Regions from separate parts of the Blautia wexlerae DSM 19850 genome, predicted to be linked through region 2. Evidence: predicted binding sites of a transcription regulator. Region 2 holds the regulator's gene; the other holds the start of a gene.
The links. The regulator HrcA, encoded in region 2, represses chaperone genes, less so after heat shock. The targets are predictions, from matches to a motif close to TGTTAGCACTCNNNNNNNNNGAGTGCTAACA.
Positions count from the first base shown of each region.

Region 1: clpB (ATP-dependent chaperone ClpB) is a predicted target of HrcA. The motif match lies at 3,059-3,089, and genes of this name have one in related genera.

Region 1 covers NZ_CP102267.1:3,354,590-3,358,734, forward strand. Annotated here, with positions in the region: gene NQ550_RS15610 (DUF4250 domain-containing protein) at 206-379, opposite strand; gene clpB (ATP-dependent chaperone ClpB) at 380-2,971, opposite strand; gene NQ550_RS15620 (reverse transcriptase domain-containing protein) at 3,404-4,033, opposite strand.
Region 2 covers NZ_CP102267.1:3,177,171-3,195,031, forward strand. Annotated here, with positions in the region: gene mtaB (tRNA (N(6)-L-threonylcarbamoyladenosine(37)-C(2))-methylthiotransferase MtaB) at 210-1,541, opposite strand; gene NQ550_RS14785 (HPr family phosphocarrier protein) at 1,859-2,095, shown strand; gene thiI (tRNA uracil 4-sulfurtransferase ThiI) at 2,211-3,392, opposite strand; gene NQ550_RS14795 (cysteine desulfurase family protein) at 3,578-4,732, opposite strand; gene NQ550_RS14800 (16S rRNA (uracil(1498)-N(3))-methyltransferase) at 4,754-5,500, opposite strand; gene prmA (50S ribosomal protein L11 methyltransferase) at 5,505-6,458, opposite strand; gene NQ550_RS14810 (phosphatase PAP2 family protein) at 6,576-7,301, opposite strand; gene dnaJ (molecular chaperone DnaJ) at 7,421-8,608, opposite strand; gene dnaK (molecular chaperone DnaK) at 8,728-10,605, opposite strand; gene grpE (nucleotide exchange factor GrpE) at 10,666-11,310, opposite strand; gene hrcA (heat-inducible transcriptional repressor HrcA) at 11,328-12,368, opposite strand; gene uvrB (excinuclease ABC subunit UvrB) at 13,015-15,003, opposite strand; gene NQ550_RS14840 (transporter substrate-binding domain-containing protein) at 15,294-17,861, opposite strand, start outside.

The DNA.
Region 1 (4,145 bases), 170 kb from region 2:
TTAACGATTTAATCTTTATTACTGACATTTTTTTGTACTGCCTTATCTATTTTTTAAGATTGTACTGATTTTGAAACACATGACCCAATAACTGCTCCGCAGTTTATCACTTTTGAGCAATTAAAGCAGGGATCTTTCTTATATGCAATACGAAAAATGCTCCCCAACAGCAATTCCCGCTGTCAGAGAGCATTTCGCATATTTCTTATATGAACTGATTGGTTGCTTCATCATACTCATAGTCGATGGAATGCATCTTCGCCACCAGTTCGTCTTTCTTCAATCCTCTGCATGTGCAGAGTGCTTCCAGGGAATCATAGTAATCCCTGAGCTGAGTATTTACATAACTCAGCAGAATCATTGGATCTTTGGGTATCATTTAGTTTCCGTCCTTTACCGTAACAATGAATTCCCCATTCTGAACATCCAGCACCAGAGTATCACCTGCGTGAACATCTCCGGACAAAATCTTTCTCGCCGCAAGAGTCTCTACATATTTCTGCAGATAGCGCTTCAACGGACGTGCACCATATACCGGGTCATAGCCATTCTCGATAACCTGATCCTTGGCTGCATCTGTCAGTTCCAGGGAAAGCTCCTGGTCTGCAAGACGTTTGTCAAGCTCGCCGACCATCAAGTCTACTATCTTACCAATATTGGATTTTGTCAAGGGCTTGAACATAATTATTTCATCCAGACGGTTCAGGAATTCCGGACGGAAATGGCCTCTCAGGTCATCCATAACCTGACTCTGAGCCTCAGGTTTGATCTCACCATTCTCATCAATACCATCCAGCAGATACGGAGAACCAATGTTGGAAGTCATGATAAGAATTGTATTCTTAAAGTCAACCGTACGTCCCTGAGAATCTGTGATACGGCCATCATCCAGTACCTGTAACAGTACGTTAAACACATCCGGATGTGCCTTCTCAATCTCATCGAAAAGTACAACACTGTATGGTTTACGGCGGACTGCCTCAGTAAGCTGGCCACCCTCCTCATATCCTACATATCCGGGAGGCGCTCCGATCAGTTTGGATACAGAATACTTCTCCATGTATTCACTCATATCAATTCTGACCATATTCTGTTCATCATCAAACAGATTCTCTGCCAGAGTTTTGGCAAGCTCTGTCTTACCTACACCTGTAGGACCAAGGAACAGGAAGGAACCGATTGGTTTAGTCGGATCCTTGATGCCGGCTTTAGAACGAAGGATTGCATCTGTAACCCTCTTCACACCTTCATCCTGACCTACAACTCTCTTGTGAAGCTGATCTTCCAAAGTGAGGAGTTTGGCTCTCTCGCCTTCTGTCAGTCTTGTTACAGGAATACCGGTCCATCTGGAAATGATCCTTGCGATCTCATCATCAGTGACTGCCTCATGAACCAGACTTCTGTCACTTTCTTTGACACTCTTTTCTTCGATTTCCAGCTGCTGCTGTAATTTCGGAAGTTCGCCGTACTGTAACTGTGCAGCCTTCTCCAGATCATAATTCTGTTTTGCTTTCTGGATCTGCTTATTCACATCCTCGATCTGCTCACGAAGCTTCTGTAATTTTTCTACAGAATGCTTCTCATTATCCCACTGTGCTTTCTGTGTATTAAAGGTATCACGAAGCTCTGCCAGCTCCTTCTGAAGTGTTTCCAGACGTTCCTTACTCAGATTATCTGTCTCTTTCTTCAGTGCAGATTCCTCGATCTCCAGCTGCATGATCTTACGGCGCTGTTCATCCAGCTCTGAAGGCATGGAATCCAGCTCTGTCTTGATCAGGGCACAGGCCTCATCCACCAGGTCAATGGCCTTATCAGGAAGAAAACGGTCTGTGATATATCTATGTGAAAGTGTAGCTGCTGCAACCAGCGCACTGTCTGTGATCTTAACACCATGGAAGACCTCATATCTCTCCTTCAGACCACGAAGGATGGAAATGGTATCCTCCACTGTAGGTTCATCTACCATAACAGGCTGGAAACGACGTTCCAGAGCGGCATCTTTCTCAATATACTGACGATACTCATCCAGAGTTGTTGCACCGATACAGTGAAGCTCACCTCTGGCAAGCATAGGCTTCAGCATATTGCTTGCATCCATGGCTCCGTCAGTCTTACCTGCACCAACGATCAGATGTAACTCATCAATGAAAAGAATGATGTTTCCTTCACTCTTCTTTACTTCTTCAAGGACTGCTTTCAGACGTTCCTCAAACTCACCTCTGTATTTGGCACCTGCCACCAGAGCACCCATGTCCAGGGCAAAAATCTTCTTATCCTTCAGACCTTCCGGCACATCCTCTGCCACGATTCGCTGTGCAAGACCCTCGATTGCTGCAGTCTTACCTACACCAGGCTCACCGATGAGCACCGGATTGTTCTTGGTCTTACGTGAAAGGATTCTGATGATATTACGGATTTCCTCATCACGTCCGATCACAGGATCTAGCTTCTGGTTACGTGCCTTTTCGACTAAATCCTCGCCATATTTATTCAAAGTATCATAAGTAGCTTCTGGATTGTCACTGACTACACGCTGATGGCCTCGTACTGTAGAAAGTGCCTGCAGGAAACGCTCCTTAGTAATGCCAAATTCCTGAAACAGTTTCTTCATGCTCGGACTTGGATATCTCAACAAGGCAAGGAATAAATGCTCTACAGAGACATATTCATCTCCCATTGCCTTGGCTTCATCCTCTGCACTGACCAGAGCCTTGTTCAGATACTGTCCGAAACGAAGCTCACCGCCGGATACCTTAACCCTGGCATCCAGTGCCTGATTCAGAGAATTTCTGAAATAATCCTTATCTATCTCCATTTTCTCAATCAGTTTAAGAATCAGGCTGTCTTCCTGTTCCAGCAGAGCATATAAAAGATGCTCCTCTTCAATCTCCTGGTTGCCAAACTGATAAGCAACCTTCTCCAGATCCTGGACAGCCTGTACGGATTTCTGTGTAAATTTACTGATATTCATAGGCTAACCCTCCTCTTATATGAGAAATATCTCTCCCGAAGGAGAAATATGTTGTTTCCTTTGTTCTGCATGTAATATAACACACGTTGTTAGCACTGTCAAGAGGTGAGTGCTAATTTTTTGAGATTTTTTTTGCAAACCTTGATTTTACGAGGTTTGCAACACTTTTTCTTCCTTATAATCATCACTTTTTCTTGGTTTGACACCATTTTGACACCAATTTTTTATTTTTGGTGTCAGCTAATTGCTACGCTTTCCAGCCTTGTGATTTCACTCTCAATTCTGGACATCTCACTTACATGGTTATATACGTCCATTGTTACATCTATGTGGTTATGTCTCTAGTAGATATGGGGATTACTCCCCATACCCCTACGCAAAACCGTACGTGCGCTATTAACGCATACGGCTTTTCACTTTATATTTCATACTTTATCTATAAAACAAACTTACCTTAATACTTGGTTCTAACAATGGGAATGTTCGAAGCAGTCCATTAAAAAAGGTATCCGACGTATAACTTCTTTTCTGGCTTCTCCGATTCAGCCATTTATACAATAACCATTTTGTCTGTACTAGGAAATTCTTCACTTCCCTTGTATTGTCGGTCACTCCATAATACTGATAATGTCCCCGCAATTTTGCATTCACTGTTTTAAATATCAGTTCCAATGGCATTGCTCGATGTGCCTTTATCCATTCTTTCATTGCTTTTATCTTACTGCGAAATTTCTTCTTGCTGGTCTTTACCCTACAACGGAAAAACTCTCTCTTTCCGTCCATTCCGCAATAAAATGTGAAACCAAGAAAGTCAAGGGTATCTGGTTTTCTCTCTCCTCTTGCTTTTCTGTTGTGCCTGGCAAACCTCCCGAATTCCAATATCTTCGTCTTTTCTCCTGCCAGTTCCAATCCGTATTTTGCAAAGCGTTCTTCCAGCCTCTGCTTAAATATTTTTGCTTCATACTGGTTCTGAAAACAACAGACAAAATCATCACAGTATCGGATAAGATAACACTCTCCTTTACACTGTCTCTTCACGATTACATCAAACCAGTTATCCAATACATAATGCAGATATATATTTGCAAGTATCGGGCTTGCTCCATTTCCTTATGACGAGATAAACGTTATGACGAGATAACGCTGATTATCTGCGTAAATACGGAATTTCTTT
Region 2 (17,861 bases):
TTCACGTCCTTACCTGATTTATTGTCGCAAAGCCTTCTTAGTAATTCTGCTTTGCTATGTATTGCAAATTTCGTATACAATACACATATTTTCTTCTATATTTTAATATAATTTCACGTATTGTGCAACCGCAAATTTATTGATGATTATTCGTTACTGTTGTTACTGTTCACACACCACTATTCCGCTGAGAATGAAGTGAACTGTAACTATTCTACTCCCAGAACCTCACCTGTTAATGTATGTTCTTCCAGGAATTCTTCAGCTTTTACAGTAATGATATCATTCACACTGTAGTTGTCCTGTTTTTTCACTGCTGTTTTAATATATTCCATACTGTGGCCGATATACCACTGCTCTCCGTTAATCTCTACTTCTTCCTCAAGAAGTACTTTCAGTTCACCGCCGAGCATGGATTTCTCATATTCTCTCGCATGCTGTTCATTTAAAGCAAGCATCTTGTCACTTCTGACCGTTTTCTGTGCTTCAGTGAGCTGTCCGGACATGGCTGCAGCCTTTGTTCCATGGCGGCGGGAATATTTGAAAATATGAGTTTCATAAAAATGAATGCTCTCTACGAAATCATAGGAATCCTGAAAATCTTCTTCTGTTTCCATCGGAAAACCAACGATCACATCTGTGGTAAGTGCAGGATTTCCCAGATATTTTCTCAGAAGCCCGCATTTCTCTGCATACTCTGCGCTTCTGTATCTGCGATTCATTCGCTCCAGTGTGGTATCACATCCGCTCTGCAGGGACAGATGGAAATGCGGACACATTTTCGGCAATGCGGTAATGCTCTGCACAAATTCTTCTGTGATGATTCCCGGTTCCAGGGAGCCCAGACGGATTCGTTCGATTCCTTCTACCTCATGTACTGCCCGGATCAGGGAAAGCAGTGTTTCTTTCTCTTCTGCCGGGAAATCTACACCATAAGAGCTTAAATGAATTCCTGTCAGAACGACTTCCTTATATCCTTTTGCTGCAAGTGCATGAACCTCATCCATTACATGCGCGATCTTACGGCTTCTGACACGACCTCTTGCATAAGGAATGATACAGTAAGTACAGAATTGATTACAGCCATCCTGAACTTTGATATATGCGCGTACATGCTCTGCTGTATGATCAATTGCCAGTTCTTCATATTCTTTTGTCTGGTTGATCTTGAGCACATGTTTCTGTTTGGTGTGCTGTTGCTCATATTCCTCGAGTACCTGGACAATATTTCCCTTCTGATTGTTTCCAAGGATCAGGTCTACAGCCTCATCTTTATCCAGTTTCCCTTCATCTGTCTGTACATAACATCCGGCTGCGATCACGATAGCATCCGGGTTCATTTTCTTTGCTTTGTGCAGCATCTGTCTGGATTTACGGTCTGCAATGTTGGTTACTGTACAGGTATTAATCAAATATACATCAGCCCCCGGTTCAAAAGGTACGATCTCGTAGCCCGCTTCTTCCAGAAGCTGCTGCATGGCTTCTACTTCATAGGCGTTTACTTTACATCCTAAGTTGTGAAGTGCAACTTTTTTTCCCATTCTTTCCTCCTAATTGATTTTTCTGTTTTTATAATTCTATACCTGCATACTCATTTTCTGTAGTCTGGACTTTGTATACATGCTGACATTTCGAAAACTTATATGCTTACAGAATAGATTTTGTTTTCGCTTTAGTTATTGTTCATTTTCTACAAAACAGTCTGATATTTTAGCACTGTTCTACATTTTCACTAAATCTTTCTGGAAATTTTATCCGTTTTCACCTTGACTTTTATGGTCTCTGCCGTTAAGATGAAAACTGTAAGCTGACAGACAATCAGGTCAGCAAATAACTATTATTAAGGGAGGTTCTCATAATGAAAACAGTTAAAATTTCACTGAACTCTATCGATAAAGTGAAAGCGTTCGTTAATGAAATCAGCAAATTCGACTGCGATTTCGATTTAGTATCCGGAAGATATGTAATCGACGCAAAATCTATCATGGGTATTTTCAGCCTTGATTTATCCAAACCAATCGATTTAAACGTCCACGCTGATGGCGCTGCTCTTGATACCGTTATGGCAATCGTAGGCAAATACGTTACAGAATAATTTTTTCGCAGTCATTGAGGAACTGTTTACCAGTTCCTCTTTTTTTGTATACCAGAGTTTCAAGTTCAAACATAAGGAAGTAGCGTCAGCAGATTCCGAATGTTTGTAATCGATATTAATCAATCTCAATAATCTCAACAGTCTCCAGCGCTGTCTTCATGAGTTCGTCAATTTTTTCTTCCAGTTTTGTTTCAGAACGGTGGATCACGTTCAGGTTTGGTTTGGTAACCGGATGTTTTGCCACGAAAATAGTACAACAGTCTTCGAATGGCTGAATGGATGTTTCATAGGTTCCAATTTCCCAGGATCTTTCTACGATTTCCTGTTTGTCGAATCCGATAACCGGACGGTATACAGGGAGTGTGCAGACTTCGTTTGTTGCTGCAAGGCTCTGCAGGGTCTGGCTGGCAACCTGACCGATGCTTTCTCCAGTGATCAGACCGAGACATCTGCTTTCTTTTGCGAAATGCTCTGCAATACGCATCATGTAACGACGCATAATGATAGTCAGCTCATCGTGCGGACACTGGTCGTAAATATAGAGCTGGATATCTGTGAAGTTCACTACATGAAGGCGGATTGGTCCACTGTATTTTGCTACCTGTTTTGCCAGATCTACAACTTTCTGTTTTGCTCTCTCGCTGGTGTATGGCGGAGCGTGGAAATATACAGCGTCAATTTTAACGCCACGTTTTGCGATCATGTATCCTGCTACCGGGCTGTCGATGCCGCCTGAAAGAAGAAGCATGGCTTTTCCGTTTGTGCCGATCGGCATTCCGCCTGCACCCTTGATAGTCTGGGAATATACATAAATCTTGTCTCTGATTTCCACAGAGAGAGTCAGATCCGGTTCATGTACATCTACACTTGCATCCGGGAATTCATCCAGAATGCGGCCGCCCAGTTCTGCGCTGACTTCCATGGATGTGATCGGATAGGATTTCTTTGCTCTTCTTGTATATACTTTAAAGCTTCCGCTGTAGTTTGGATGACAGTTTTTCATATAAGAAACTACGTCCTTTGCCATCTGCTCGAATCCCTGATCCTCGCAGATCACTACAGGGCAGATTCCGACAATACCAAATACGTGCTGCAAAGCTTCTACTGTCTCATCATAATCATACTGTTCCGGGCAGAATACATAGATTCTTCCCTGTTCTTTCTTTACTTCAAACTCACCTTCTACTTTGGAAAGGGCGATGTTCATCTGCTTTACAAGGGCATCTTCGAAGATGTATCTGTTCTTGCCCTTGATGGCGATTTCTGCGTATTTTATTAAAAATGCGTGGAATATCATTTGTTTCTCCTTCTCTTATTTTGCTTATAATAAATTGTTTTATATAATATTAGAATTAATATTTTTCTGGATTTAATATCTGTAATTTTCAAATAGAATTCATATAAATGCTATTAACAACCTTTTCAAATATTCCTGAGCTTATCTCAGGTTCCATTCCAAATATCACTTATAACTATTATTTGTTATCTGCGTGCATAGCGTTTCAGCATCGGCAGTACTTCATTCAGAACTTCCAGGCAGTAGTCAACTTCTTCGAATGTATTCTCCTCTGAGAAGCTGATACGTACAGTGTTCTCGATCTGTGCATTGCTCATTCCCATTGCTGAAAGTGTTGCGCTTGGTTTTCTCTTATGGCTGGAGCATGCGCTTCCTGCTGATACGTAAATGTTTCTGTCCTCTAAGGTATGAAGCAATACCTCGCTTCTGATTCCCAGAAAGCTGACGCTTAAGATATGCGGTGCGCCTTCTCTGACAGGCATTCCGTTGATTACTACATCGTCAATCTTAGAAAGTCCTTCTGCCATGCGTTCTTTGAGCTGGTAAAGATGCTCTACTTTCTCGTCAAAGTTCTGGTACATCATCTTCGCTGCAACACCAAGTCCTGCGATTCCCGGTACATTGTCTGTTCCGGAACGCATGCCATTCTGCTGGCCGCCGCCGAGAATCAGAGGCTGCACTTTTGCCTTGCTGTTGATGTACAGGAATCCAACTCCTTTTGGTCCATGGATCTTATGTGAGCTGACAGACAGAAGATGGATATTCCATTTCTTCGGATAAATACGATATTTGCCGAATGCCTGGATCGCATCTACATGATACAGCGCCTTCGGACACTTCTCCTGGATTATTGCACCGATTTTCTCTACAGGCATAACCGCACCGGTCTCATTATTTACCATCATTGTAGATACGAGAATAGTATCCGGCCTTAATGCTTTCTCCAATGCGTCAAGTTTTACTACTCCATGCCCGTCTACAGGAAGAATGGTCACTTCAAATCCCTGTTCCTGCAGAAAAGCTACCGGCTGGCTGACTGCAGCATGCTCTACTGCAGTTGTGATAATGTGATTACCGCTTCGTTTGTTGGCAAGCGCACCACCGATCAGAGCCAGGTTGTTTGACTCTGTTCCACCGGAAGTGAACAGGATTTCTTTTTCTGTTACTTTCAGTATCTGTGCCAACGTTCTGGCAGATTCTTTGACATACCCTTCTGCGTCTACACCTTTCTGGTGCATGGCAGATGGATTTCCGAAATCTTCCATCATTGTTTTTACCACGATGTCCTTTACTTCTTCAAAGCAGCGAGTCGTGGCTGAATTATCAAAATATGCTTCCATTTTTGTTCTCTCTTGTTTCTATTATTCATTTTCCAACTGGAACATCAGAACTGAAAGAATCGCAAGTCCTGCTGTCTCAGTTCTGAGGATTCGTCTTCCAAGTGTAATCGCATGGGCACCTGCTTCCAGTGCCTTTGCTACCTCTTCTTCCTCGAATCCACCCTCCGGTCCGATAAAGATACCGACAGACTGTCCAGGCTTAATCTCGCTGAGGATTTCTCTGGTTTCTTTCATTCCTTTGGCAAGTTCGTACGGGATCAGTTTTACATCTAACTGTTTCGCAAATTCCAGTGCCTGTTTGTAGGTCATTACTTCATGGATTTCCGGGATCAGCATTCGCTTGGACTGCTTTGCTGCACTCTCTGCGATCTGCTGCCAGCGAACCACCTTCTTTGCTGCCTTCTTAACATCCAGTTTCACCACACATCGCTTTGTCTCTACCGGGATTATAGAAAAAGCTCCCAACTCTACTGCTTTCTGGATGATCAGTTCCATCTTGTCTGCTTTCGGCAGTCCCTGGAAAAGATAAATTTTATTTGGCAGCTCATATTCCGGCTCCTGTGCATAGAGGATATGCAGCAGAACCTCATCCTCTCCCAGTTCTTCAATCTGGCAGCGGTATTCTTTATCTCCTCCGTCACTGATCCACACATCCTCCCCACATTTCATGCGGAGAACGTTTTTAATATGATTTACATCCGTCCCATTGATGTGGATACGGTGTGCCTCTTTCTCAATCTGATAAGGCTCCACAAAAAAACGCTGCATAGGATCAGTCCTTTCTTGCTGTTACGGAAACCCACTCGCCCTGATGTGTCACTTCTACGACCGTCAGGCCTGCTGCTTTTACTGCCTCCACTACAACTTCTTCTTTCACATCAAGAATACCGGAAGTAATGTAGTAAGCGCCTTTTTTCATCTGGTTTACAATTACCGGTGTCAGAGGGATCAGAACATCTGCAAGGATATTTGCTGTTACGATATCATATTTTTCATATCCTGCCTGATCCTGAATCGCTTTATCGTCAATGATGTTTCCGATCACCATATCAAAAGTTTCATCCACGATCTGGTTTGCTTCTTTATTCTCTGCAACTGCAGGAACTGCACATGGATCAAGGTCTGTTCCCAGTACATGTTTCGCACCAAGTTTCAGGGCAACGATACCAAGGATACCGCTTCCGGTTCCTACGTCAAGCATCTCTGTATCCGGTGTTACATATTTCTTTAACTGGCGAATCACAAGCTGAGTAGTCTCATGCATACCTGTACCGAAGGCTGTACCCGGATCAATGTGGAGGATCATCTTGTCTTTATCCTCTGCTTTTACTTCTTCCCATGACGGTACGATAAGGATATCATCTACATAGAACTGGTGGAAATACTGTTTCCAGTTGTTGATCCAGTCCTTGTCCTCTGTCTGAGATTCTTCAATGGTAGCTTCTCCGATGTCCATAAAATTCTTCAGGTCATCTAATGCTTCACGAACATCTTTCAGGATTGCTTCTTTGTCTGCATCTTCTTCCAGATAAAAATTCAGATAGGCAACGCCGTCATCTGCAGGTCCTTCCGGCATAATATCTACAAACATCTGAGCCTTGTCTTCCTCAGTCAGAGGCTGTTTGTCCTGAATTTCCACGCCTTCAATGCCGACTTCTGCAAGTGTGCTGATAACGATATCTTCTGCTTCTGTTTTCGTTTTTACTGTAAAACGGTTCCACTTCATGTAATTGTCTCCATTTCTTTATGTTATATAATTAACTATTATCATCCAAAAATATGTCTGGCCCATTCTCTGTTACTCTGCAGCTATTCCCATAATGCAGCATCTCACCACATCCAGTCAATTCTTATTTACCCACCGACTGCATGCTTCACTTATTTTTTCAAAAAAATGTCTGAATATCTCGTGGCGGTTTCCTTTGCTGTAAAATCTCCACGCCAGTTCTACCAGTGCAACTCCGGCAATGGCATCCACCAGATAATGCTGTTTAAGCACCTGGGTAGAAATAATGATCAGTATTGCAAATATCAGTGAAAAATGCTGATACCATTTTGGAATATTCTCTGATTTACTGACTCCGCGCCAGCTCAGCCAGCTTACATAACAATGGATTGACGGAAATAAGTTAGACGGACTGTTTCCACCATCCATGAGATAAACAAACTTAAGCATCTGCTGGGACCATGTAGTTCCTGCAAGCTCAGGTCTGACATTGGTAGTTGGCAAAACCAGAAAAATAATAAAACATGTAATATGAACAGTCAGATCAGTTGCCACAAACCGATAAAATCCATCTTTTCCTCTCTGTGCAGCCAGAATATAATTCACTGCCCAAAAAGGAAATGCCAGAATATAAATCCAGATAAACTGTGGTATTAACGGCACTGCCCTGTCCAGTGACATGGTAAAATCAAAATGATATCTGTCTGCTGTCAGTACTCCGCTTCCCCAGTAAATAAGACAGTTTAATACAAAAATGCTTATCAGCGGCAAAATTACCCATACAGGGAGATACTTCTCCCTAAAAGCTGCGATCTTCTCTGTTTTTGTCAAATATCTCTCCATTTCTCAGGAAACTTTTATTCCTGTCTGTTCATCTGATTTTTACCGTTACTCTTCAATATACACGACTATACAAAAAAAGAAAAGAGGGTAAACCTCTTTTCTTTAATTTTCTTTTATAATTAATCCTCAAAAGTCTCTTTTAATTTATCCATGAAACTCTTTTTCTTCTTTTCCGGTTTTTCAAAATCATCAGAATCTTTTGATTTCGGACGGTTACCACACGCCTCATCGAATTTGCGCAGTGCTTCTTTTGCTTCTTCGTTGAGGTTTGTAGGAACCTGCACAACAAAAGTCACATAATGATCGCCACGTACATTCTTGTTTCTCAGAGACGGTACACCTTTTCCTTTCAGACGGATCCTTGTGTCTGTCTGAGTTCCGGGTTTCACTTCATATTCAACCTCTCCATCCACTGTGTTGATACGTACAGTACCGCCCAGTGCTGCCTGCGCGTATGTAAGAGGCGCAGTAGAGAAGATATTCATATCCTGTCTCTGGAAGATCGGATGACGTGCAACATTTACTTCTACAAGCAGATCGCCTCTCGGACCTCCGTTTGTACCCGGTTCACCCTTCTCACGGATGCGGATGCTCTGACCATTGTCAATACCTGCAGGTACAGATACCTGAATCTTCTTTCTTGAAGATGTATATCCGGTTCCGCGGCAGGAAGTACATTTATCCTTGATGATCTTACCTGATCCATGACAATCCGGACAAGTCTGTACATTACGCACCATTCCAAACATGGACTGCTGTGTATAAACAACCTGACCTTCTCCATGACATTTCGGACAGGTTACCGGTGAAGTACCCGGCTTCGCACCTGTTCCATGACAGGTGGTGCACTCGTCTTTCAGTACGATCTCCAGTTCCTTCTCACAGCCAAAGACAGCTTCTTCAAAAGTAATATTTACGCGTGCGCGGAGATTAGCTCCCTTCATCGGACCATTATTAGCACGTCTACTTCTGCTGCCGCCGCCAAATAAATCGCCGAAAATATCGCCGAAGATATCACCCATATCAGCACCGTTAAAATCAAAACCTCCGAAGCCGCCGCCGGCACCTCCTCCACCGTTTTCAAAAGCCGCATGGCCAAACTGGTCATACTGTTTTCTCTTCTCCGGATCGCTTAAGATGGTGTAAGCCTCTGTTGCCTCTTTAAATTTCGCCTCAGCCTCTTTATCTCCTGGATTTACATCCGGGTGATACTTCTTGGCCAGCTTACGATATGCTTTTTTAAGTGTTGCGTCATCGGCGCTTTTGTCCACGCCTAAGACTTCATAATAATCTCTCTTATCAGCCATGATTTTAATCCTATACCCGTTTTATTTATAACACAACTATTCAGTGAGAGAGACTCTCCCACTGAACAGTTATTATTGATATTTCCGTTGCAAATCTCTGCTTTTACAGAAATGTCACATTATACTTCTTTGTAATCAGCATCTACAACATCATCGTTGTTTCCTGCATCTGTGCTGCCTGCTGCACCGCCGCCCATATTCATGTCCGGTCCTGCCTGGCCGCCTGCCTGCTGTGTCTGCTCATACATTTTAGCGAAAAGCTTCTGAGCACTTTCCATCATCTTCTCCTGAGCAGCTTTGATATCTGCTACCTGAGAATCTGTCATCTCTTCTGCATTTGCAGTCTGAGACAGTAAATCTTTCAGTGCGTTCAGGTCTGCTTCTACAGCAGCTTTATCATTAGCATCGATCTTGTCTCCGGCTTCTTTCAGTGCATTCTCAACCTGGAATACCATGGAATCAGCATTGTTTCTTGTATCGATTGCTTCTTTACGTTTCTTATCCTGTGCTTCAAACTCAGCAGCTTCTTTTACTGCCTTGTCGATATCGGAATCAGACATGTTAGAACCAGCTGTGATTGTGATGTGCTGTTCTTTACCTGTTCCAAGATCCTTAGCAGATACATTTACGATACCGTTTGCATCGATATCAAATGTAACTTCAATCTGCGGAACGCCACGACGTGCTGGCGGGATTCCGTCCAGACGGAACTGACCAAGGGATTTGTTGTCTTTTGCAAACTGACGCTCACCCTGTACAACGTTGATATCTACTGCTGTCTGGTTGTCTGCTGCTGTTGAGAAAATCTGGCTCTTTCTTGTAGGAATTGTAGTATTTCTCTCAATCAGTCTTGTTGCAATACCACCCATTGTCTCGATGGACAGTGACAGTGGAGTAACATCCAGAAGAAGGATATCACCTGCACCTGCATCACCTGCAAGTTTACCACCCTGGATAGAAGCACCAAGTGCTACACACTCATCCGGGTTCAGGTTCTTGCTTGGCTCTTTGCCTGTTAACTGTCTTACTTTATCCTGAACAGCCGGGATACGGGAAGATCCACCAACCAGAAGTACCTGGCCAAGTTCAGATGCTGTGATACCTGCATCTGAAAGTGCACGACGTACCGGTTCTGCTGTCATTTCTACTAAGTCATGTGTTAATTCATCGAATTTAGCTCTTGTAAGGTTCATATCGAAGTGTTTCGGGCCTTCTGCTGTAGCTGTGATGAATGGCAGATTGATGTTTGTAGTTGTTGCGGAAGAAAGCTCTTTCTTTGCTTTCTCTGCAGCTTCTTTTAATCTCTGAAGTGCCATCTTATCATTGCTTAAGTCTACGCCTTCTGCTTTCTTAAACTCTGCAAGCATGTAATCTGTAACTTTCTGGTCGAAGTCATCACCACCAAGACGGTTGTTACCTGCTGTGGAAAGTACTTCGATAACGCCGTCACCGATTTCGATTACAGATACATCGAATGTACCGCCACCTAAATCGTATACCATGATCTTCTGTTCTTTTTCATTGTCAAGGCCATATGCAAGAGCTGCTGCTGTTGGCTCGTTGATGATACGTTTTACATCAAGACCTGCGATTTTACCGGCATCTTTTGTTGCCTGACGCTGAGCATCATTGAAATATGCAGGAACTGTAATAACTGCTTCTGTAACTTTCTCACCAAGGTATCCTTCTGCATCTTTTTTCAGTTTCTGAAGAATCATAGCGGAAATTTCCTGTGGGGAATATTTCTTGTCGTCGATTGTTACACGATAGTCAGTACCCATCTCTCTTTTAATGGAAGAGATTGTTCTCTCTGCGTTTGTTACTGCCTGACGTTTTGCAGGTTCACCTACAAGACGTTCTCCTGTTTTTGTGAAAGCGACAACTGATGGTGTTGTTCTTGCGCCTTCTGTATTAGCGATAACTGTTGGCTGTCCGCCTTCCATTACGGCTACACAGCTGTTTGTTGTACCTAAGTCAATACCAATGATTTTTCCCATAATCTTGTTCCTCCTGTTTATTTTCAACTAGATTTGATATATTCTATATTTTCATGTAAATTAGTTGGCTACTTTTACCATACTGTGGCGGACTACGAAATCCTTGTAGGTGTAACCCTTCTGGAATTCTTCTACCACAATATTCTCACCAGCTTCTTCATCCTCCACATGCATTACTGCGTTGTGGAAGTTCGGATCAAATTCCTTACCCACTGCTTCAATCGGTTTCACGCCCAGCTCATCTAATGTGGTGATCAGCTGTTTATAGATCATCTTCATGCCATCTGCAAAAGAATCTCCTTCAGGTGCCTGTGCAAGACCTCTCTCGAAGTTATCCACAACCGGAAGCATTTTCTCAACTATGTCCTTGGCTCCGATGATATACATGCTGGATTTCTCTTTCTCCGTTCTCTTACGGAAGTTATCGAATTCAGCCATGTTTCGTTTCAGCCTGTCTGTAAGTTCTTCAATCTGCTGTTCAAATTTATCTTTTTCTTTTTTCTTCTTGCCGAAGAAAGAAGTTTTTGATTTGCTGTCTTTCTTGTCATCCTGGGAAGCTTCCTCGTCTCCGTCCTCTACCGGGATTTCCTCTGTTTCTGCTTCGCCGTTCTCTACAACTTCAGGTTCATTCTCAACAGTTTCTTCTGTTACCGGAGTATCTGTTGTCTCTTCTTCCTGAGCTGTGTTCTTTGTTTCTTCTGACACTCTCTATTACCGCCTTTCTAACTCTCTTTCTTAATCAGTTCGTCCAGCTGGACTTTCAAAGCCTTCAGGCTGTCAACTACGTTTGCATAATCCATACGCTTGGGACCGATGATACCGATGGTACCATGCATTCCTTTTCCAAGTTCGTAAGTGGCTGTGACTACACTGCAGTCTTTCATGGTCTGCACCGGCATCTCATCACCAATGTACACCTGAATTCCTGTGTTCTCTGTATCAGACATTCTCTCTTTCACCAGGTCTACCAGATCCTGCTTCTCTTCAAATGCTGAAATCAGCTCGCTCGCTTTGCTTGTGTCTGCAAGCTCCGGATACTTGAAAATGTTGGTTGCTCCTGAAGTATATATCTGCATATCGTCTTCGTCTACCTGGATGGTGTCTGCCACTGCATCAAGGACTGTGCCAACCACAGAGCCATGTACACCTGCCTGTTCTTTCAGGCGGGCAATCATTCCCAGATTGATATCCTGAATGGGCACCCCATTTAAGTTGGTGTTAAGAAGAAGATTTAATTTCAGGATTGTCTGATCGTCCATCTCCTCATCCAGATTGATGATCTGGTTTCGGATGACATTGTTATCACTCACTACTACTGCCACAAGCTGAAGGGGTGTCACACGGGAAAGCTGGATGAATTTAATCTTGCTTCCGCTGTACTGTGGAACAGAGATCATTGTTGCATAGTTGGTATTGGAGGCCAGTACCTTTGCTACCTGCTTCAACATTTTATCCAGTTTGTCAGTTTTCTCTATCATGAGATCCTTGATTTCCTGAACCTCTGATTCCTTTTCTTTCATCAGCTCGTCTACGTAGAGGCGATAACCTTTATCAGAAGGAATTCTTCCGGCTGAGGTGTGGGGCTGTACGATATATCCCATATCTGTCAGGTCTGACATCTCATTCCGGATGGTGGCAGAGCTTACATTTAAATCTGCAAACTTGGAAATGGTCCGGGAACCCACCGGTTCGCCTGTTTCCATGTAGGTTTTGATGATGGCTTTTAGTATTTTCTTTTTACGATCATCTAATTCCTGATCCATGAAGTTCCACTCCTTTACTGCCTTTGTTTTGGTTTGTTAGCACTCATGTTTTAGGAGTGCTAACACCTTATGCTCATAAGATAGCACTCTTGATTTGGTTTGTCAATATTATTTTGTGAATTTTTTGTTATTTTATGAACAATAGGGGTTATTAAGATTATGTTATAGAAAAGGGACGCGGGGAGAAATTATTGATATTGTGTGCGGTTTCGGACGCTAAGAGATACTAAGTCTGCAGAAATCTGCTAAAGGCATGAGCCGGCTTGTCAAACTCGCTCCGTCTCAGACTCCGCTCAGACAGGTGATGCAGCCGGCTCATAACGCAGATTTCTGCAGACTAAGTATCTCTAAGCATCCTGCAAATGCACACAATATCAATAATTTCTCCCCGCTGGCTGTTCAGGACGATTATACAGGCGGGGCTCTCGCCTGGGAGGCGAATCGCCTCTTCTATAGCAATCCTTGTAAATAATGCATTTAAGACAGTTCAGCAAAGTGCGAAAGACAAGGAAGATATCTGACGCAGGATTTCACACTCTGATGGACTGGATTAAGATACATTATTTTAGAGAATTGCTATAGAATAACTATATCACTTGCTTGTCTTCAAATTCGATTACACAGATGAAAAAGACTCAGTATAGCACTATTTATCTAAAATATCCAGATTCTTTTTCAGGTCGATCATTTTATCGCGGAGTTCGGCGGCCTGTTCAAAGTTGAGGTCTGCGGCTGCGGCGCGCATTTGTTTTTCTACCTGGGCGATGAGTTTGGTGAGTTCTTTGCGGGTCATGGACTCTGGGTCTTTCTGGAGTCGGACTTCGGTTTCGGCTACTGCTTTGGATACGGCAATGAGGTCGCGGACTGCTTTTTTGATAGTAGTCGGAGTGATTCCGTGTTCTTTGTTATAGGCTTCCTGGATGGTTCGGCGGCGGTTGGTTTCGGTGATGGCTTTGTGCATGGAATCGGTCATGTTGTCTGCGTACATGATTACATGGCCTTCACTGTTTCGGGCAGCTCGTCCGATGGTCTGGATGAGAGAGGTTTCGGAACGGAGGAAGCCTTCTTTGTCTGCATCCAGGATTGCTACCAGGGTGATCTCCGGGATGTCCAGGCCTTCTCGAAGAAGGTTGATTCCTACCAGAACATCAAAAACATCCAGACGCATATCACGAATAATGCGGGCACGCTCTAAGGTATCGATATCGGAATGGAGGTAACGGACTCTGATTCCTACTTCTTTCATATATTCTGTCAGGTCTTCTGCCATTCGTTTGGTGAGAGTGGTAATCAGGATTTTGTGTTTCTTTGACACTTCTTTGTTTACTTCTCCGATCAGATCATCGATCTGGCCTTCAATGGGGCGGACTTCTACTTTCGGATCCAGAAGTCCGGTTGGACGGATGATCTGTTCTGCACGGAGGAGTTCATGATCATACTCATATTGTCCCGGAGTGGCAGATACAAACATGACCTGATCCAGTTTGGATTCGAATTCTTCGAAGCTTAAAGGACGGTTGTCCTTTGCCGAAGGAAGACGGAAACCATAGTCCACCAATGTCTGCTTCCGGCTCTGGTCACCGGCGTACATTCCTCCTACCTGAGGTACTGTGATATGAGATTCGTCTATAATAAGTAAGAAGTCATCTCCAAAATAGTCCAGCAGTGTGTATGGCGGCTGTCCGGGCTTTAATCCTGACAGATGTCTGGAATAATTTTCGATTCCTGAACAGAATCCGGTTTCTTTCATCATTTCAATGTCGAAATTGGTGCGTTCTGAGATTCGCTGGGCTTCCAGAAGCTTGTCTTCGCTTTTGAAATACTCTACACGTTCTTTTAATTCTTCTTCTATTGCTACAGCTGCTCTCTGAATCTGTTCTGCTGGCACTACATAGTGGGATGCAGGGAAGATGCTGATATGAGAACGCTGGCATTTGATTTCTCCTGTCAGTACATCAATTTCTGAAATACGGTCGATCTCATCTCCGAAAAATTCTACTCTCACGGCTGTATCGGAGCTGTTGGCAGGAAAAATTTCCAGGGTATCTCCACGGACACGGAAGGTGCTTCGGTGGAAGTCCATCTCATTTCTGGTGTACTGAATGTCAATCAGCTCCCGGATTACCTCATCCCTGTCTTTGGTCATTCCCGGACGCAGGGAAATCATCATGTCAAAGAATTCCTGAGGGGAACCCAGTCCGTAGATACAGGAAACGGAGGAAATGACCACTACGTCTTTCCGCTCTGACATTGCGGCTGTGGCAGAGAGACGGAGTTTGTCAATCTCGTCATTGATGGAGGAGTCTTTGGCAATATAGGTGTCTGAAGACGGGACATAAGCCTCCGGCTGATAGTAGTCATAATAGGAGACAAAATATTCCACTGCGTTCTCAGGGAAGAATTCTTTCATCTCACCGTAAAGCTGCGCCGCGAGAGTTTTGTTGTGGGCGAGGATGAGGGTTGGTTTATTAAGCTGGGCGATGACGTTCGCCATAGTGAAGGTCTTACCGGAGCCTGTGACCCCCAGTAAAGTCTCGAACTGGTTGCCTTGTTTAAAACCTTCGACCAGTTTCTCGATTGCCTGAGGCTGGTCACCGGTTGGTTTGTATTCGGAGTGCAATTTAAAATGATCCATAATATTCTCCTGTTTTAATCAAATTTCGCTTATCAAAAATTGAGATATGTTTTAGTATGGTTATGTTTTCAGTATATCATCCTATATAAAAAAAGTACAGAACAAGCGAATACCTGTTCTGCACTTTAGAACGTGTCGCTACTGTTCACACGCTACTATTCCGCGAGGTGTTTTGGCATGAATATGCCAAAATCCCGAGACATACAAGCCAAAATTCCATTGCCGCAGGCTATCTGGAATGAATTTTGGCTACGTTACTGCGAACGGAGCGAACAGTAATACGTATCGCGTTACTGTTCGCTCTGGCTGCCTAAAACCGAACAAATAGTCTTCTCAACTTTTTCTGCATCAACAGGTTTTGCAATATGTCCGTTCATTCCTTTTGCCAGTGCCTTTTTTCTGTCTTCCTCAAAGGCATTGGCTGTCATGGCTATGATTGGAATAGTGGCTTTGTCTTTATCTGACAGTCCGCGGATCATCTCAGTTGCCCTGTAGCCGTCCATGTTCGGCATCTGGATATCCATAAGGATCAGGTCATAGGTACCTGCCGGTTTCTGTTCTATCCTTGACACACATTGAACTCCATCCTCAACACGTTCAACTATAAGTCCCATATCCTCCAGGATAAACTCTGCGATTTCCGCATTCAGATCATTATCCTCTGCAAGCAAAATATGTTTTCCGCTGATCCTGGTTTCATCCATATCTGAAAATTTTTCCGTAGCCCGTTCATAGTAACTCTTATCAGCAATCCTGTATTCCAGGGTAACTGTAAATTTACTTCCTTCTCCCTGCTTACTTTCTACTTCAATAGTTCCGTACATCATATCAATATACTTCTTTATGATCGGCATTCCCAGACCTGTTCCCGCAATCTTTCCGTCTGTTGTATTTCGTTCCCTGGCAAAAGCCTCAAAGAGAGATGGAAGGAATTCTTCGCTCATTCCGATACCTGTATCAATTACCTGAGTCCGTATCCGCACATAGTCTTTCCTGTCACAGTCAAGCTCTGTGATCCTTATGGTAACTCTTCCCCCTGAAGCTGTATATTTTACCGCATTACTGATCAGATTGAGGAAAATTTCCCTGTTCTTCGTCTCATCGCAGATTACGTGCTCATGCTTGACATCGCATTCCATCTTAAGGTGAATACCTTTTTTCTCCGCTTCCGCCTGGAAAATTTTGTAAATTCCCTGATAAATATCTCTGATCTTCACATAATCTTCATCCAGTTCCACCTTACCGCTTTCAATCCGGGCCATGTCCAGCACATTATTGATAATAGACAGAAGCAGATTTCCGGACTGTTCCATCTTCTCCTGATAATCCAGAAGTTTCGGATCAGTCAGTTCCCTTTTTATCAGCTCACTGTATCCCAGCAGGGCATTCATGGGTGTCCGGATATCGTGAGACATATTGAAAAGGAAATCTGATTTGGCGGCATTAGCCTTTTCTGCCTGAATCTTGGCTTTTCTCGCTTGTATCAGCAGATAAACTATAATCCATACAATAATCAAGACCACACTTACAAACCAAATGGAAACTACCCGCAGATTATCCTTTATGTATTCTGCCAGAGTAACCTTGCCCGGTGCGTTTTCATATACGTAAAACTGACTGGAAAGTCTGGAAGCAGGCAGAGTCTGAATGGTTTTGTTCAGGATATTCATTAATGTTGTGTTTTCCCTGGTGACCGCAAAGCAGGAAGCGCCGGATTTCGTAAGAAAAATACTGCGCATTTTGCTGTCCTCCAGTGTCTTTAATGACTGTCCTGCCTTCACAACAAAGCAGTCTGCCTCGCCACTTTGAACTGCTTTATCGGCCTCAGCAGATGAGTCGTATTCCTTTATTTTCCAGAATGGATAATTAAAAGAAATATACCACTTCCCCAGCAGGTTATTCCTGCTCACTGCTACTGTATTCTCTTTATTTTCATCAAACTTCTTAACACCGGTGAGTACTGCAACATTAATTTCAAAAACAGTATTTGACAATACAATATCATTCTGCTCAGCTTCATATGGATTCTGGTTCATATGAAAAATCATATCAATCCTGTTATCCTTTAATGCCTGCAGCTCTTTCTCCTGGGATTCAAAACCTGTCAGTTGAAATTCTATGGCTTGTTCACCCAGATAACCGGATACCAGACTAATATAATCGTTAATAATTCCTACCGGTTTCTCTGACTCCGTATCCACAAGGCTGATACCCACATCATTTTTCAGATATCCAATCCGGACCGCCCCATGCTGTTCCAGCCAGTTCTGTTCCTCATCCGTAAGAGTTTCAAGGGAATTTGCGGAGAGATACCTTTTATAAAGATCGTCTGTATAAAAAGGATTCTCCCTCTCTATCTTCTGCATTACCTGATCCAGCTCTTCTTTCAAATCCGGGCGTTTTTTGCTGACTGCAAAATAATTATAGGAGCTACCAATCAGAATAGCAGGAGAAATATCGTCTCTTTCCCACTGTGGAGATTCATTTAAAACAAATCCGTCAATTTCATGATTTTTCAATTTCTGACGAACATCATCTACACCGGTAATATCAACCTGCTGCGTGTTCACTCCATGACTTTTCTCCCACTCATGGAACATTTCGGCAGGAAGTGCATTCGGCAGCATACCGATTCTTTTTCCATTTAATGTAGTCAGATCTGAAATGGAGATATCTGTATTAGAAGTATCCACATACAGGTAATATTTATCCTCTCCCATAGGCAATTCTGAAAAAAGCATGGAAGTGGAACGTTCCTCTGTATAGGAAATGCCTCCCAGCAGATCGATCTGTCCATTTTTCAGCATACTCATCAGTTCTGCCCAGCTTCCCTCCACATATTCATATTTCCATCCGGT